2 regions of the Methylophaga sp. UBA2513 genome follow, and region 1 is predicted to be linked to the other one. Evidence: riboswitches for the same ligand, from Rfam matches in the RefSeq annotation. Region 1 holds a riboswitch; the other holds the start of a gene.
What was found. Region 1 has a riboswitch for cyclic di-GMP ahead of B3V56_RS06025 (hypothetical protein). Riboswitches for the same ligand answer to the same signal wherever they lie in the genome.
Positions count from the first base shown of each region.

Region 2: it holds a riboswitch for cyclic di-GMP, as region 1 does, so the genes downstream of both, B3V56_RS12450 (hypothetical protein) here and B3V56_RS06025 (hypothetical protein) in region 1, are expected to answer to the same signal.

Region 1 covers NZ_DDNT01000010.1:35,612-40,796, reverse strand. The annotation lists gene B3V56_RS06040 (EAL domain-containing protein) at 1-1,720, shown strand, start outside; gene B3V56_RS06035 (hypothetical protein) at 1,720-2,244, shown strand; gene B3V56_RS06030 (hypothetical protein) at 2,275-2,457, opposite strand; gene B3V56_RS06025 (hypothetical protein) at 2,660-3,148, opposite strand; cyclic di-GMP riboswitch class I at 3,183-3,261, opposite strand; gene B3V56_RS06020 (molybdopterin-containing oxidoreductase family protein) at 3,491-5,185, shown strand, end outside.
Region 2 covers NZ_DDNT01000020.1:153,757-158,941, forward strand. The annotation lists gene B3V56_RS12445 (formate--tetrahydrofolate ligase) at 1-1,329, shown strand, start outside; gene B3V56_RS12450 (hypothetical protein) at 1,419-2,129, opposite strand; cyclic di-GMP riboswitch class I at 2,149-2,228, opposite strand; gene djlA (co-chaperone DjlA) at 2,282-3,115, opposite strand; gene ubiB (ubiquinone biosynthesis regulatory protein kinase UbiB) at 3,121-4,791, opposite strand; gene B3V56_RS12465 (ubiquinone biosynthesis accessory factor UbiJ) at 4,835-5,185, opposite strand, start outside.

The DNA.
Region 1 (5,185 bases):
CGATATTACTGATCGCTTGAAAAACGAAGAAGCGCTTCGATTACATGCCAGCGTGTTCAACGATGCCTGGGAAGGAATTCTTATTACGGACAAAGAAAACCGGATTATCAGTGTCAATAAGGCCTTTACAGAAATTACGGGGTATACAAAGGACGAGTTAATCGGAAAGGATCCAAAAATCCTGGCTTCAGGGAGGCAGAGCTCAGAATTTTACAAGGAAATGTGGGATTGCATCGAAACAGAAGGGCGCTGGCGTGGAGAAATATGGAATCGTAAAAAGAATGGGGAATTTTTCGCTGAAATCCTGACGGTTAGTGCGATCAAAAATTCTCAAGGTGAAATTATCAGTTACCTTGGGTTATTTGTCGATATTACCGAAATTAAAAAAACAGAACATTTATTAGTGAATATGGCGCATTACGATGCGTTGACCCAGCTAGCAAATCGTACATTACTCTCAGATCGGTTGGAGCAGGCTCTTTCCGTTGCTAAACGCAACGAGAAAATTTTGGCGGTGTGTTTCCTCGATTTAGATGGCTTCAAACCGGTTAATGATGAGTTTGGTCATGAAACGGGCGATAAGCTTTTAGTTGCTGTGGCAGAAAGGCTAAGGCAAGTGACGCGCTCTGGTGATACTGCTGCCAGGATGGGCGGTGATGAATTTGTCGTACTCATCAGCAATATCAATAGTATTGATGAGCTTGACCCCATCTTGACCAGGTTGAGCCAGAAAATAGCAGAACCCATCAAACTTAATCGCCGAAAACATCATGTGACGGCCAGTATTGGTGTCGCGATTTACCCTATTGATAATGTCGATGGCGACACACTGATCCGCCATGCCGATTTGGCTATGTATGAAGCCAAACAAGCTGGTCGAGATGGCTATCATATATTTGATGCCAAGCTCGATCAGCAAATGCACGAATACCACACACAATTGGAGCGCTTACACTTGGCTTTAATTGGCGAAGAATTCCGTCTGTATTATCAGCCCAAAGTCGATCTCCGTCATGGGCGCGTGATCGGGGTAGAAGCACTGATCCGTTGGCAACACCCTGAAAAAGGTTTATTAGGTGCCATGGAGTTTTTGCCTATCGTCGAAGGGCATGAGTTCAGCGTTGAAATGGGGGATTGGGTATTAAAAACGGCGTTGAAACAGCTGAATGCGTGGCAAGAGCAAGGGCTCAATATTCAGGTCAGTATTAATGTGTCTGCCAAGCAAATTCAACACACTGATTTTCTGAAGAAGCTGGAAGCATCACTGAATCAATATGAAAGCATATCCCCCGAATCGATTGAGCTGGAGATATTGGAAACATCGGCATTGGAAACCGTGCAGACATCTCAGGTTGTGGCCGCTGCGAGTAATTATCTCGGCGTGCCGTTTGCATTAGATGACTTTGGAACTGGCTACTCTTCATTGACTTATCTGAGAAAGTTACCGGTGAAGACATTAAAAATCGATCAGAGCTTTGTAAGAGATATGCTGAGAAATGATGAAGATATGGCTATCGTTAAAGGCATTATTGAACTCGCACAGGTTTTTAAACGTGACATCATTGCTGAAGGTGTGGAATCAACGGAGCATTTTCAGTACCTGCTTGATATGGGATGTGACATGGCCCAAGGCTACGCTATCGCTAAACCTATGCCTGCAGAAGAGGTGTGCGACTGGATAAAAAATTATGAAAAAGCTCAACAGGGTAAAAGTGAATAATGGCAAATATTCTTCTCGATAAAACACATAAACAACTGATTCAATCAGCCATTGGTTTGGGCAATTGGTTATTAAATTTTGATGTGTTATCTGCAGATGATAAAAAAGCAGTGATAGCTATACAGGATGTTCTGAAAAAATTACCGAAAATCAATGATGGCACGCTAGCGATGTTGGGTGTGAGTATTGAAACGGGTGATGAAGAACAAGGATTGGTTCGAGGATGGGATGTCAGCGTGGAGTACTTTGCTGATGATCCTGAACAACAGGGTGGACTAGAACTATTCAGCTCTTATCTGCCGATACCTGAGACAACAGATAAAGACATTTTGGCCTTAAAGAAACAACATGAGGTGTATTTTCATTGGCCAATAGGGGATGTGTGTAACCTGGTGAAACAGGAACAGGCAGAGCAGTGGATGAAAGAGGTAAGCCAACCCGAAGCCTTGCTTATGACGGGAAGTCGATTAAGAGCAGAACTGGTTTACAAAGATTTTTATTCTGAGATTGAGTTGCCATTCTGAGATAACAGGCAAAAAAAAAGCCTGAGAAAATCAGGCTTTTACATTTAGGTTATTACCTTGAGTGGCAGTAGGTGCGGGTAGTGCCGAATCGATAAGTTTGAGTGCATTGGCACCATCGAGTTTGGCTTTGTTGTTACTCATTTGAGCACTCTTCACCATAAGATAGTCATCAATACTGATCTTTGGGCTGCCTTGTGTTGCTGAAATACTCATTTCTTACCTCCTACTTTTTGTGCCATCTTACATGACCTTCGTCATTTCCAACGATAAATAGTTCACATAATTATGTATCGGCACGAGCTTGTAAAACTATAGCTTTCATTATGTTGCCGTGATACTGCATGAGTTAATCAACATCATTTACCATAAAAAAAGGGAGCCGAAGCTCCCTAATTGAACGACTGTATGAGATACCTTAGGCAGTGGCTAAACTTTTTTTGCGTAGGCTTAAGAAACCTAATAATGCTGGTGCAAATAAAAATAAAGCGGCTGGCAGTGGGACGGCTGAAACAGACACGTCATACTGAACAGCACCTGAAGTGGCATCAACAATACTTAATACGTAATCAACACCTGTTACTAAAACAGCAGTAAAACTGAAGTCTTCAGTGATGGCATATGAGACAGTGCTACCGACAGCACCAAACACTAATGTTGCTGCTGTGATAGCAGGGTTGAAAGACCACCCTATGACAACAGGTGTATCTACATCAGTAGAAAGAGTGAATGCTGAATTCCAATCACCCGCATTTGAAACAGTACCACCAGCAAGCACAACAGCGTTGTCTGATAAATAAACGTTTTGACTAGCACCGTCTGCATCGACTGCACTAAGTGACAACGTTGCAGCATTCACACTGATTGAGAAAAATAAAGCTACGACAAATAGCATCGCTTTTTTCATAAAAATTCCCTTATGTTTAGATTGAAAAAACAAGCAATGCAACCCAGCCATCTTCACTTGGAAGACCTGTGGCTTTCCGACCCCGCCTCACGACGAGTTTGGCTTTGATTAACAACTGATGAAAAAAATCCAACACAGTAAGGCCCCGCTAAATGGTGAATTGTTCATCCAGCTATAGTGTAGATAAGCACTGTTACAGGAAAATGTCAGAATCGAAAACAGATGAATATACAAATGATGACCTAACTTGATGATACGGCGGGCATATTTCCCGTTCTCAACTGGTGTATAGTCAGATGAATAATAAAAAAATAAAAACACATCAGAGAAGGAGAGAGCAAAATGGCAAGCGTATTAAAAACGACGCATCATGGTGGCTGTCCACATGATTGTCCTGATACCTGTTCCATGGTGTATGAGGTTGAAAATGGTCAACTGACCTCAGTTAAAGGCAATAAAGAACATCCAATGACGCGAGGTGGGTTGTGCGTCAAACTCAAAGATTATGAAAAGCGTCACTATCATCCGGATCGTCTGCTTCACCCCATGCGCCGAACCGGGCCCAAGGGAAGTGGGCAGTTTGAACGCATTAGTTGGGATGAAGCACTTGATGAGATCACCAGCCGCTGGAAAGCGATTATCGACGAGTATGGTCCTCATGCCATTTTGCCTTATAGCTATCTGGGTAATCAGGGGCTGGTGCATGGCTTAAATGGCGGCGATGCTTTTTTTAACAAAATGGGCGCAACCGTTTGTGAGCGGACTTTTTGCGGCGAAGGTTCTTGTACAGCCTGGTTGCTGACAGTGGGGCCAACAGCTGGGGTCGACCCTGAGAGTTTTATCCATTCTAAATACATCATCCTCTGGGGATGTAATTCGGTGAGTACCAATGTCCACCATTGGCACATTGTCAAAGATGCCCAGAAGCAGGGCGCCAAAGTCGTCGTTATCGATCCCTATAAATCCAAAACAGCGAAAGAAGCGGATTGGCACATTGCGCCTAAACCCGGCACTGATGGTGCTTTAGCCATGGCTATGATACATGTGATTATTGAAGAAGGACTTCAGGATCAAGACTATATCGACAACTACACAGTGGGGTTTGAGGCCTTATCTGAAAGAGCCAAAACCAGAACACCAGAATGGGCTGCCTCGATAACGGGTGTGGCTGCGGAAGATATTCGTCAGTTGGCGCGCGAGTTTGCCTCTACCCAACCAGCAGCTATTCGCTTGGGTGTGGCTGTAGAACGTAACTATGGTGGTGGTCAAGCAATTCGTGCCATCACCTGTTTACCTGCATTAACCGGCGCGTGGCGTCATGTTGGTGGTGGTGCATTACAGTTTCCTGTCTGGGAGCATCCTTATAAGTTTGATGTTATTTCGCGTCCGGATCTGATTCCGGAAGGCACGCCGGTCGTAAATGCGATACAACTGGGGCGCGCACTAACAGGAGAATTGGGGCTCGATACACCGATTAAATCGATGATGTGCTGGAATGCCAATCCCGTCACGCAAGCGGCCGAAACTGACAAAATTGTTGAAGGTTTGATGCGTGAAGATCTATTTCTGGTGTCGGCTGAACATTTCCTTTCTGATACCGCATCTTATGCTGATATCGTGCTACCTGCCTCTATGGGCGCAGAGATGGAAGATATGGTGCTGTCATGGGGCCACTTATATCTAACCTATAATGAAAAGTGTGTGGACTCGCCGGGTGAAGCGATACCAAATAATGAGATTTTCAGACGATTGGCAGCCAGAATGGGTTATCAAGAAGCCAACTTTAGCTGGTCGGATAGTGAGTGTCTTGAGAACTATGTTGATTGGGACTCACCGGCATGTGAAGGCATTGATTTGGCTTATTTACGCCAACATGGCTTTGCTAAATTAAAAGTAGGTACCAAAGATGATCGTGCCCCACATCGCCATGGGAATTTCCCCACACCGAGTGGAAAGTGTGAACTGGAAGTGAAAGGGGCTACCAACTTTGTGGCTGGTCCGTTCCGGCAGATGTACGAAGGCTTCCAGCCAGGTGAG
Region 2 (5,185 bases), on a different contig from region 1:
CAGGTTGTACCCATGGAGGATATCAATCTTCACTTCACTGGCGATCTGCATGCAATAGCTTCTGCCCACAATTTATTATCAGCGATGATTGATAATCATATCCATCATGGAAATGCATTACAGTTGGATGCAAGACGTATTGTCTGGCAGCGAGTTATGGATATGAATGACCGTGCATTGCGGGATATCGTGGTGGGTATGGGTGGTCCTGCCAATGGTTATTTGCGTGAAGAGCGCTTTGATATTGTTGTTGCTTCGGAAGTTATGGCTATCTTTTGCCTAGCTAATTCTTTGCCTGAGCTGAAGCAACGCTTGGGAGATATCCTGATCGGCTATTCCGTTGATGGGACACCAAGATATGCTCGAGAAATCATGGCCCACGGTGCTATGGCTGCATTACTAAAAGAAGCGATAAAACCCAATCTTGTGCAGACCTTAGAAAATAATCCAGCCTTTGTTCATGGTGGTCCATTTGCGAACATAGCGCATGGCTGTAATTCAGTTATCTCAACCAAAATGGCACTTAAGCTGAGTGATTATGTGGTCACTGAGGCGGGCTTTGGAGCGGATTTAGGTGCTGAGAAATTTATTGATATTAAGTGTCGCAAAGCTGGGATTAAGCCAGATATGGCTGTTGTTGTCGCCACAGTAAAAGCCTTGAAATATCACGGTGGTCTGGAACTGAAAGAGCTTGGCGAAGAAAACCTCGATGCGTTAAAGGTGGGACTGGCTAATTTAAAACGGCATTTAAGCAACTTACAAAATGAGTTTGGTCTACGCTGTGTTGTTGCCATCAATCACTTTGTTAATGATAGCGATGCAGAAATAGAACTAATTACAACGGCTGTAAAAGAAATGGGAGCTGAAGCCATTCTTGCTCGTCATTGGGCACAAGGTGGGGCCGGTGCCGAAACACTGGCGGAACGTGTTGTCGAAATACTGGATAGCCCTGCTGAGCCTTGTCGTCTGTTATATCCTGATAGTTTACCGCTATGGGACAAAATTAATCAGGTTGCTAAACGTCTATATGGCAGTGGTGAAGTCGTTGCTGATAAAAAAGTGATGGATAAGATCGCTATGTTGAACGAGCAGCACGGGGATATTCCAGTTTGTATGGCAAAAACACCGTATTCTTTTAGCAGTGACCCGAGCTTACGTGGCACGGCTGAGAATCATACGCTGACAATTCGTGATGTTCGTCTGTCAAACGGTGCTGGTTTTCTGGTTGTACTTTGTGGGGATGTGATGACTATGCCTGGATTACCTAAGCACCCAGCTGCTGAACGTATTGATATTGATGATAATGGCTCAATAGTCGGGCTGTTTTGATATAAAAAAGCTCAAATATTAAGGGTGTTAAGCAAAAAAGCCGTAGAAGTTTATCACTACGGCTTTTTTCTTTTATGTGCTTAAATTTTTTAAGCCTGAGTATTCACCTTGCGGCGCAAACCAAGAAAACCTAACAACGCTGGAGCAAACATCCATAAGGCAGCAGGTACAGGCACTGCTGATGGCGTTTGGATATAACTAGCAAAGCCAGTTTCTTCAAAGTTAATTTCATGTGAAAGTGATGCATAAATGAATAATGCATTATCAAGCAGAATATCAGCAGAAGGTAATGTTGATATAGGGCCAGTGAAAAAGTCTTTATCAAACATCATCAGGCCAGACAGAGAAAAACTTTCTGTGAATTCAGACACCGGAAAAAGAGTGCTAGTTGTAAATAGAATCGCATCACCTGTGATATCAGGATTAAGACCTTTATTCACCATCGATGTAACGATATCTGTATTGAATGCATCAAGGTTTGCAATAGTATTATCTAATATACTGAGAGCAAACTGGCTGCCATCAAACAAAGTGGGGGCAGCTGTACCTGAGAGAACGTAATTTGATGATACGTATGTACTCACTGTGCCTGTGCTTGGAAGAGCATATGATGAGTAAAGGGTCGCTGATGCTAGGTCTGTATCGTAAGACCATGTAGCTGGTGCAGACTGGCCGAGCAATGAACTTAGGTCGCCATTAGCTGTTTGCCATGAACCATTAGTTGATAAGCTTGTTGCAGCTATAGCAGCGTTAGTTAAACCAGTAAATAAAGCCAGTGCGATAAAAACTATTTTTTTCATGTGTTCTTTCCTTAGATATTATTGCAGTACAGCCACCTTAGTATCATAAGGTCTGTAACTTTCCGTCCTTGGTTCACACCGAGTTTGGCTTTGGTTAAAGTGTTTCCAGAAAAAATAGTACCAAACAGATAATAATAAATAAAACGAAATTGTTAATTTTGTTCTCGATGTTTTTTTATTAAATCGTATGCTAACTGAATTTCTTTCGCTTGCTCTGTGGCAACGGCAATCATATCTTCTGGAACGCCTTGTCCCATGAGTTTATCCGGATGATATTGGCTCATCAGTTTTCGATAAGCACGTTTAATTTCTTGATTAGAACTCTTTTCAGTCACCCCAAGCGCTTTATAAGCATCGGCCAATTCATCAGAATAAGAGCGCTGCGGACCGGAAGAGTATTGCTGCTGATGACCTCTTGCGAAACTTGCCTGGCTCATCACCATATCCAGAATACGGTTAAACTCGGCCCGGTTATATCCTAACTGAGCAGAGACTTGTTCCAGAATATCTTTTTCTTGTGGATCAAGCTTACCATCGGCTAAGGCCATGACTATCAGGTAAACCAGTAAGACTTGTTTTAGATTAAACGTATTACCACAATGTTGTTTGAAATGATTCATTGTGTCTGTAATATCAAAGTCGGGTTCTGCGCCTCGCTTAAATTGGCGGATGGCTTCTTGTCGATGCTCACCCGACATCCCCATTTTTTTGATAAAGGCTTCCACGTGATCGATTTCAATCTGGCTGATTCGACCATCTGCCTTCGCTAGTTTCCCCATCAAAACAAACACAGTTTCAAGAAAAACTGTTTGACGGGTTTGACTTGTAAATGGATTAGCACCGCCCAGACCATACGCTCGTATACGGTCAGCAAAACCACCAAACAGTAAGCCAATCAGTGCGCCAAAAATTCCTAAAATGAGTAATCCTACACTCATCGTACTGAGTAATATAAAGCCTAGAATAAGGCCAATCCACTTAAACATAACAATTAACTTTTGTTTGAAATACTAAAATAAATAAGACCGAGCCCCCATAGCCCAAATACCCAGCTCAGTACTGGTAACCCTGCAAACATAGTTGTCGAGTAACCATCGAGACCGGTGATAACGGCAGCGCCTACCAAAAATGCAGCGCCAGAGGTAGCAGCAGCACTACGATAACTGGCTTTTTTGATTTCTTTACGCAGCTGTTGAATATCATGTGATGCTAAATTAACGTTCAGCTGACCATCTTGGGCTCTCTTAGTCAGGTCATATAATAGACGCGGCATCTCGGGTAAGGTTTCAGCCCAATGAGGAGCTTCTTGCTTTAGTGTTCTTAACGCTGCTTGCCAGCCCATTTTTTCCTTCATCCATGATTCTAAAATGGGTTTGGCTGTTTTCCATAGATCCAGATCTGGATAGAGGTCACGGCCCAAGCCTTCAATATTCAGTAAGGTTTTTTGTAGCAGCACCAACTGTGGTTGTACTTCCATATTAAAACGACGCGCTGTTTGGAAAAGTCTCAGCAGCAGTTGTCCGAAAGAAATTTCTTTTAAAGGACGAGCGAATATGGGTTCACAAACACTTCTTATGGCTGCTTCAAACTCATCAAGTCGAGTCTCAGCCGGCACCCAGCCTGATTGCACATGTAACTCGGCAACCCGGCGATAGTCATGATTGAAAAAGGCAAGGAAATTTTCAGCTAAATAACGCTGATCATCTGGAGATAATGTCCCCATGATGCCAAAATCAACAGCAACATAACGTGGATTTGCCGGATCATGACTATCCACCATGATATTACCGGGATGCATGTCCGCATGGAAAAAACTATGCTTGAATACTTGGGTGAAAAAGATTTCGACCCCCATTTCTGCCAGTTTTGCCATATCCACACCTTTCGCGATTAAACCTTCAGTATCGCTAATAGGCGTGCCATAAATACGTTCTTGAACCAGGATATTAGGCTTGGTCAGCTTCCAGTATATCTTGGGGACATATAGTAAGGTGGTGCCTTCAAAATTGCGTTGCAGTTGAGAGGCTGAAGAGGCCTCGCGCAACATATCGAGTTCATCAAAAAGGTTCTTCTCAAGCTCAGCTACGATCTCTCTGGGCCGTAATCGTTTTCCCTCAGACCAGTATCGTTCAGCAAAAGATGCCAAGGTATACAACAAAGCAATATCACGCTTGATAATGGGCTCTATGCCAGGACGAACCAGTTTTATAACGACTTGCTCACCACTTTTTAATGTAGCTGCGTGTACTTGTGCGATGGAAGCTGAAGCAAGCGGTTCAGGTTCAATATGAGCAAATAATGTCTCAATGGATTCTGCTTCATAGGCTTTATCAATCAGTTGTTTTGCTTGCTCAGCGGGAAAAGGTGCTACTTGGTCTTGAAGTTTAGCTAATGAATTGGCTATGTCAGGCGGCAAGAGATCGCGACGCGTTGATAACACCTGTCCAAACTTTACAAAGATAGGTCCTAAGTCCTGTAATGCCAGTCTTAATCTTTCGCCTCGAGGCAGTGTCGATTGTTTATTGCGCCAGCGATGTGGCGATAAAAAACTGAAATACCGAAGCGGACGCAATAAATGGATTGCTTTGATCACTTCGTCCAGGCGATGTTTTGCCAGGACGTGATTAATTTGAATCAGCCTGGATAACTGATTAGCCTTCATTAATGGCTCCTTACATGGTTATGACTGCGGTCAAGAGACAATGTCAATACTCTGTTTTCAACCTGTTTATTCGTGCTTCAAGTCGATCGATATCCGCAGTTAACCTGTCCACATCATTCATAAAGTCATCAATTTGAATCTTGTCCGGTAATATGTGCGCTTCTTCACGAAGGTACTCGGAAAGTGACATAGATAATGAACGTTGAGTTGCATTCAGCCATGAGAAACTGTGTTTAATCGCATAACTAAGCGGTTGGGCGATAACGTCACCAGTTACGTTGGCTATTTGTTGTTCCCAATCAAAATCGAAACCATCCAGTACGTCTTGTAATTGTTTAGCGAACTGAACATTACCGTGAATATGGATTTCATTAGAAAATAAATGCTCAGGCTG